Bdellovibrio bacteriovorus: one gene and its partner. Each later gene encodes a partner of the first gene's protein in a complex. Links are inferred from orthologs where the notes say so. Each region holds a gene or a part of one and is shown in the gene's direction. Other genes may lie near its edges. The genes, in order: secY and secA.

Region 1 (3,254 bases):
GAAAAGCGTTCAATTAAAAGATGGTCGCACAATCCCTCATGAAGTGATTGGTCGATTCGGCGCAGCAAAAGTAATCATGAAACCTGCGGCTCCTGGTACTGGCGTTATTGCTGGTGGCGCGGTGCGTGCGGTTCTTGAATCTGTCGGTGTAAAAGACATTCTTACTAAATGTGTTGGTACTCGTAACCCGCACAATGCAGTAAGAGCGACTATCGACGGCTTAAAACAGTTGAAACAACAGCTGTAATAGACGGGTGAATCAGATGGCTAAAACATTTGTTCTTACATTGAAAAGATCAACTAACAAGTGCACTCAAGATCAAAAAGATGCAGTTCGTTGCCTTGGTCTTAAAAAAATTCGTAGCACTGCAGAAGTGAAAGATTCTCCTGCGGCGCGTGGAAATATTATGAAAGTTCAACATCTTGTCGATGTTGAAGTTAAGGGGTAGTCATGAGCTTGCTAAGTACATTAGCTCCAAAAGCCGGATCTACGCATTACCCAAAAAGAATCGGTCGCGGTATCGGTTCTGGTATGGGTGGCACATCTACTAAAGGTCACAAGGGTCAATTGGCTCGTACCGGTGGTACTGTGCGCCGTGGTTTCGAAGGTGGTCAAACACCTATGCACCGTCGTTTGCCAAAATTTGGTTTCAGCAACGTTAAGTTCGCTAACAACTTTGAAATTGTTAATCTTGAACAACTTGCTAAACTTTCTGGAGAAGTAACTCCTGAATCTCTACAAGCTGCTGGACTTGTTTCCAAAGGCGCTGTTAAGATTTTGGGAAAAGGCGAGCTTAAAACAGCTTTGACTGTTAAAGCTCATAAATTCTCAGAAAGCGCTAAGAAAGCTATTGAAGCTGCTGGCGGCAAAGTCGAGGTAATTAAGTAGTGTCTGCAATTGAGAGCATCGCAAAGAATTCCGATCTTCGTAAACGCATCTTGTTCACTTTAGCGCTGTTAGCTATCTACAGAGTAGGTGTTCACGTTCCAACCCCAGGTGTGGATGGAAACGCGGTGCTCTCATTTTTCCAAGCGCAGAACAATGGCATTTTTGGCCTGTTCAATACCTTCACGGGTGGTGCGCTTTCTCAATTCTCAATCTTTGCATTGGGAATCATGCCTTACATCTCGTCTTCAATCATTTTCCAGCTTTTGACTTCGGCGATTCCATATCTTGAAGCTCTTAAGAAAGAAGGCGAAGCAGGCCGTCGTAAGATCAATCAATACACTCGTTATGCGACTGTCGCTTTGGCTATTATCCAAGGTTATGGAATCAGCACGTGGTTGATGAACTCGACAAGTCCCCAAGGACAACCTCTGGTGATTGCGCCGGTGGTGGCGTTTCTTCCGTTCCAAATCATGACAATCATCACCCTGACCGCAGGTACATGCTTTATCATGTGGCTGGGTGAGCAAATCACCGAACGTGGCATCGGTAACGGTACTTCTTTGATCATCTTTACAGGTATCGCAGCGGCGATTCCTCACGGTGCTCAACAATTGTGGGAGCTGATGAGATCAGGCGAAATGCGCTTTGCGGTCATTTTGGGTCTGATCATTTTCATGGTGGCGATCATTGCGGCAGTTATCTATATGGAAGTTGCGCAACGTCGTATCACGGTACAGTATTCTCAACGTCAAGGTGGTGGCGGAATGCAGTCAATGCAAACCCCTTCAAGCCATCTTCCAATTAAAATCAACTTTTCTGGGGTTATCCCGCCGATCTTCGCGAGTTCTTTGCTTATGTTCCCTGCGACCATGGCTCAATTCGTGAATGTACCTTGGTTGAAAGCGCTTCAAGACTCATTGAATCCGTCTGGGACGATCTTCAATATCTTGTTCGTTCTTTTGATCGTATTCTTTTCGTTCTTTTATACTGAGATCGTTTTCAACCCTAATGACGTTGCTGACAATCTTAAAAAATACGGTGGTTTCGTTCCTGGTATCCGTGCTGGTAAAACCACAGCTGATTACATTCAACGTGTTCTTGAGCGCGTGAATGTTCTAGGTTGTATCTATCTTTGCACGATCTGTATCTTGCCAGGTCTTTTGACTTCTCAATTGAATGTTCCTTTCCACTTCGGTGGAACCAGTTTGTTAATCTTAGTCGGTGTTGCTTTGGATACTGCTCAGCAAATCCAATCTCACATGATCACTCAAAAATATGAGGGCTTCCTAAAAGGAGCTAAGATCCGTAGCAGAAGGGTTCAATTTTAATGAACTTGATCCTGTTCGGGGCTCCGGGAGCCGGCAAAGGTACTCAGTCTGAATTGCTTATTAAGCGTAAAGATATGACTCAGATCAGCACGGGAGATTTATTCCGCGCTGCCATCAAGGGTAAGACTGAACTAGGCCAGCAAGCTCAAGCCTTTATGGACAAGGGGCAGCTCGTACCGGATAGCATTGTTATCGGTATGGTAGAGGAAGTGCTAGCTAAAGGTGTAAAAAACTTTATTCTAGACGGCTTCCCAAGAACTGTGGCGCAAGCGCAGGCATTGGATGAATTGTTAAATAAAATGCATCTCACAATCGGAAAAGCCATTTTTTTGGAAGTTCCGATGGAGATATTGATGGATCGATTGACGGGTAGACGGGTTTGCAAAAACTGTGGGGCTGTCTACCATATCGTTAGCAAGCCTACCACGAAGGAAGGCGTTTGTGATAACTGCGGCGGCGAAGTCATTCAGCGAAATGACGATAAGGCGGAGGTCATTGGCACTCGTCTTAAGGCCTACGAAGAATTCACAAGCCCCCTAAAAGATTTTTATAAAAAAGCAGGCAAGTTCACGGCAGTGGACGGCAACCGCGAAACTGAAAATGTATACAACGAAATCGAAAAAATAATATCTTAGATAGACCACTGTATTATTTTTTTTATTTCTAGACTTTAATTCTTTTCAGCGTTAGTGTGCCGGACCGCGTTCGTGTTATTGCCAGTATTTTTGCCTCTACTATCGGGGGCAAAAGAATTAAGCATGGGAAGACAGTTATGAAAGTAAGACCATCGGTTAAAGCTATCTGTAACAAATGTAAAGTTATTAAAAGAAAAGGCGTTATTCGCGTTATCTGCGAAAACCCTAAACATAAGCAAAGGCAGGGTTAAAAATGGCACGTTTACTTGGTGTCGACTTACCTAGAAATAAACGAGTTGAAATCGCTTTGACGTATATTTACGGCATCGGTCGCCCTCGTGCGGCTAGCATCTGTAAACAAGTGGGTATCCCCCATGAACTTCGCACTGAAGGTTTAACGGA
Region 2 (3,521 bases), 1.2 Mb from region 1 along the record:
GAGATCCTTTAAGACGCTGCCACCAAGTTTTTGGTGGCAATTTTTTTTCTAAAACCTCAATCAGCGCCGTGCGCTTGTAAGCTTTTGCGGCCTGCAGGGGTGTCAATCCATCAAATTCAGATTCAAGAGCGGGATCAGCGCCATTTTCTAAAAGAAATAGGGCGATATCGTCGTGGCCGGCGATGATGCTTGCGACTAGTGAAGTCGAAAGGATCTCAGGATGTTGGTAATTGGGATTTACACCATTGATGATGTGATATTTGACCAGCTCAAAGTCGCCGGAACTCGCCGCTAGGTACATTTCTTTCCAATCGCCTGCTGACATAATACCTCCCAAAGCGCCGGTAAATCTGTATCGTAACCAAATGATGTCAAGGTGAGGACCGAAAAGAGCTGTCTTTGGTCGAGTCTTTGGTGGAAATCTCAATTTCTCGAATGAAATCGCAACAATGACGCAGCTAGAAAAGGTCCGTTCGCTTGCACCCGTTGTCTATTTGGGTCTATTCTTGAAAACTATGGTGACACAGATTCTTACAAAAATATTCGGAACAAAACACGACCGCGAAATGAAGAAGATCCAACCTTTGGTTGATAAGATCAATTCACTTGAACCTCAAATGAAGGCGTTGTCGGACGATCAACTCAAAGCCAAGACTCCTGAATTTCAAGAGCGCTTAAAAAAAGGTGAAACGGTCGAAGACATTTTGCCAGAAGCCTTTGCGGTTTGCCGTGAGGCTGCGACTCGTGTTTTGGGCATGCGCCATTACGATGTTCAGTTAATTGGTGGTATCGTTCTTAATCGCGGCAACATCGCCGAGATGAAAACCGGTGAAGGTAAAACCTTAGTGGCGACTTTAGCAGTTTATCTGAATGCCCTAACAGGTAAAGGGGTTCACTTAGTCACCGTGAATGATTATCTAGTACGCCGTGATGCTGAGCACATGGGCCGCTTGTATGGATGGTTGGGTCTTACGACCGGTATCATCGTTCACGGGCTGAACGACCAACAACGTAAAGAAATGTACGCTTGCGATATCACTTATTGCACGAACAATGAACTAGGCTTCGATTATCTTCGCGACAATATGAAATTCGATTTGAATGATTACGTTCAGCGCGGTCACAATTTTGCGATTGTGGATGAGTGTGACTCGATTCTTATCGACGAAGCACGTACGCCATTGATCATTTCTGGTCCAGCAGAATCTTCCACGGACAAATATTTGCAAGTAAATGCGATTGTTCCACAACTTAAGCGCGATGTTCATTTCACCATGGAAGAAAAAACCAAAACGGTTTCTTTGACCGATGAGGGAAATGCGAAAGTTGAACAATTGATGGGTCTTTCAAATCTTTATGACCCGGAAAATATTGAAATTCTTCATCACATGTATCAAGGCCTTAAGGCGCACTATTTGTACCGCCTGGATGTTGAATACATGATTAAAGATGGTGAAATCGTGATCGTTGACGAATTCACCGGCCGTTTGATGCCGGGTCGTCGTTGGTCTGATGGTCTTCATCAAGCGATCGAAGCCAAAGAAGGTGTTGAAGTTAAATCTGAAAACCAAACTTTAGCGACCATCACGTTCCAAAACTATTTCCGTATGTACAACAAGCTTTCGGGCATGACGGGTACGGCGGACACTGAAGCGGTAGAGTTTAATAAAATCTATAAATTGGCCGTGAATGTGATTCCGACCAATCGTCCAATCAAACGTATTGACGAAGAAGATGTTGTTTATAAATCTGAAAAAGCAAAATTCAAGGCGATCACGGCCGACGTTAAAGAGCGTATGGCCAAAGGACAACCAGTTCTCGTCGGTACTGAGTCTATTGAAAAATCAGAAGCCTTAAGTGCATTCCTTCGTAAAGAAGGCATCAAACATGAAGTGCTAAATGCGAAACAACATGAGCGTGAAGCAGAAATCATTGCTCAGGCGGGCCGTAAAGGTGCCATTACGATCGCGACCAATATGGCGGGTCGTGGAACGGACATCATGCTAGGTGGTAACGCTGAGATGATGGCTAAAACTGCTGTGGGTAACGACGACAGTCCGGAATACCAAGAAATGGTGCAAAAATTAAAAGGCCAGGTCGAAGCGGAACGCGCCGAAGTGCGTGCGCTAGGTGGCTTGTGCATTATCGGTACCGAACGCCACGAATCGCGTCGTATTGATAACCAATTACGTGGTCGTTCAGGTCGTCAAGGGGATCCAGGCGGATCTAAATTCTATCTTTCATTAGAAGACAAGTTGATGCGTATCTTTAACGGGGAACGCATTCAAAAAATCATGGAGATGTTAAACATCCCTGAGGATGAGCCGATCACCGCAAAAATGGTGACGAACGCTATTGAAGGCGCGCAACGTAAAGTCGAAGGCCATAACTTTGATATTCGTAAGAACCTAATGGAATACGATTCTGTTATGAACTCCCAGCGTGGTGCGATCTATGGCATGCGCCGTAAAGTTCTTGAAGGTCAAGACATCGAAAGAACGACACTTGATTGGTTGGGGGACGTTGTTTCTACTTTGTTAGACACTTACGTTCCAGAAAACGTGAAAAAAGAAGAATGGAGCATCGAAGGATTGAACAATTCTTTGTCGCAAACATTCGGCTTTAAAATCGATTTAGAAAATAAACCTGTGAACTCTGAAACAGTCACCGATGCCGTAAAAGGTGGGGTGAAAACAGTTTTAGATCGTCAAAAAACTTCGATGGGTCCTTTCTTTGAACAAGTTCAAAAGATGATCTTGCTTCAAAGTATTGATACTCACTGGAAGAATCACTTGTACGTGATTGATAAATTAAAAGAAGGTATTGGTCTGCGCGGTTACGCCCAGAAGGATCCTTTGATTGAATATAAAAAAGAAGCTTTCAAGGCTTTTGAGAAGTTGAATGAAGTTATTAAAAAAGACGCGATTGAAAAAATCATGCGCGTTCAATTAGTAGCTCAACAATCTGAAGAGCAAGTTTTAGAAAGCCTTCGCCCGGATGAGCCAGATTTGGATGGGTTGGATTACTCTTCTTCGACGGAAGCAGATATCGGGCATTCACTTCCTGATTCTTCAGCGAATGCGCAACCTGAAAAACGTCGTATGACCTTCCAAAGCGGTCCACGCAATGACGATCGTCCGATGAATCGCGAAGAACGTCGCCGCATTGAAAAGTCTGGTAAAGGAAAACGCTAATTGGCTCAATGCCCGAACTGTCATAATTCGGTCGAGATTCTTGATAGGCATTTGGGGACATTGTTTACTTGCCCCAAATGCAATGCCGTTTTCTTTGTCGATTGGAACGGGCAACCGGAAATGGCCAATCACGAAATAGAAGTCGAAGCTCCGGTGGAAGAAGCATTTGTTCCACCCATCGATGTTCCTCAAGCTCCTTACGAAACGAATATCGAGCCCACATATGTGGGTGAAATTCCGCAAAATATTCCTGAAGAAATGGCGCCGCCAGAAGAGCCTTATTTAGAACCTGCCCAGGAAATCCCTGCCGGTTCGGAGATACACACG

Evidence for each region.
Region 2: the proteins of secY (region 1) and secA are in contact, whole or in part, in a crystal structure (PDB 3DIN), measured with the Thermotoga maritima proteins. The link is inferred for Bdellovibrio bacteriovorus from one-to-one orthologs. Residues at the interface, in WP_004081795.1 of Thermotoga maritima: Glu108, Gly109, Glu110, Glu111, Ala236, Glu237, Arg238, Arg239, Ile240, Thr241, Ile242, Gln243, Tyr244, Ala245, Arg246, Arg247, Val248, Thr249, Gly250, Arg251, Arg252, Val253, Tyr254, Gly256, Ala257, Ser258, Thr259, Tyr260, Leu261, Pro262; in WP_004082002.1 of Thermotoga maritima: Glu261, Ala262, Arg263, Lys300, Ala301, Arg302, Thr303, Ile304, Ile305, Leu323, Tyr324, Asp325, Pro326, Val329, Ser330, Tyr333, Ile336, Lys340, Phe345, Val349, Glu363, Phe364, Tyr374, Ser375, Gly376, Gly377, Glu393, Ile395, Thr482, Ser483.

Annotation. Positions count from the first base shown.
Region 1 is NZ_LUKE01000001.1:407,197-410,450, reverse strand. Bases 123-3,052 are described here. They hold secY (preprotein translocase subunit SecY), read left to right. Parts: upstream 123-888; coding sequence 889-2,217; downstream 2,218-3,052. Other genes in these bases: rpmJ (50S ribosomal protein L36), read left to right, coding at 2,990-3,052; AZI86_RS01935 (adenylate kinase), read left to right, coding at 2,217-2,852; rplO (50S ribosomal protein L15), read left to right, coding at 452-889; rpmD (50S ribosomal protein L30), read left to right, coding at 264-449; rpsE (30S ribosomal protein S5), read left to right, coding at 123-247. Also shown: more of rpsE, read left to right, coding at 1-122; more of rpmJ, read left to right, coding at 3,053-3,103; rpsM (30S ribosomal protein S13), read left to right, coding at 3,106-3,254. UniProt on the Escherichia coli protein: The central subunit of the protein translocation channel SecYEG. Consists of two halves formed by TMs 1-5 and 6-10.
Region 2 is NZ_LUKE01000001.1:1,617,570-1,621,090, forward strand. Bases 198-3,394 are described here. They hold secA (preprotein translocase subunit SecA), read left to right. Parts: upstream 198-515; coding sequence 516-3,194; downstream 3,195-3,394. Other genes in these bases: AZI86_RS07915 (ankyrin repeat domain-containing protein), read right to left, coding at 198-325; AZI86_RS07925 (zf-TFIIB domain-containing protein), read left to right, coding at 3,195-3,394. Outside these bases: AZI86_RS07910 (hypothetical protein), read left to right, coding at 1-12; more of AZI86_RS07915, read right to left, coding at 1-197; more of AZI86_RS07925, read left to right, coding at 3,395-3,521. UniProt on the Escherichia coli protein: Required for protein export, interacts with the SecYEG preprotein conducting channel.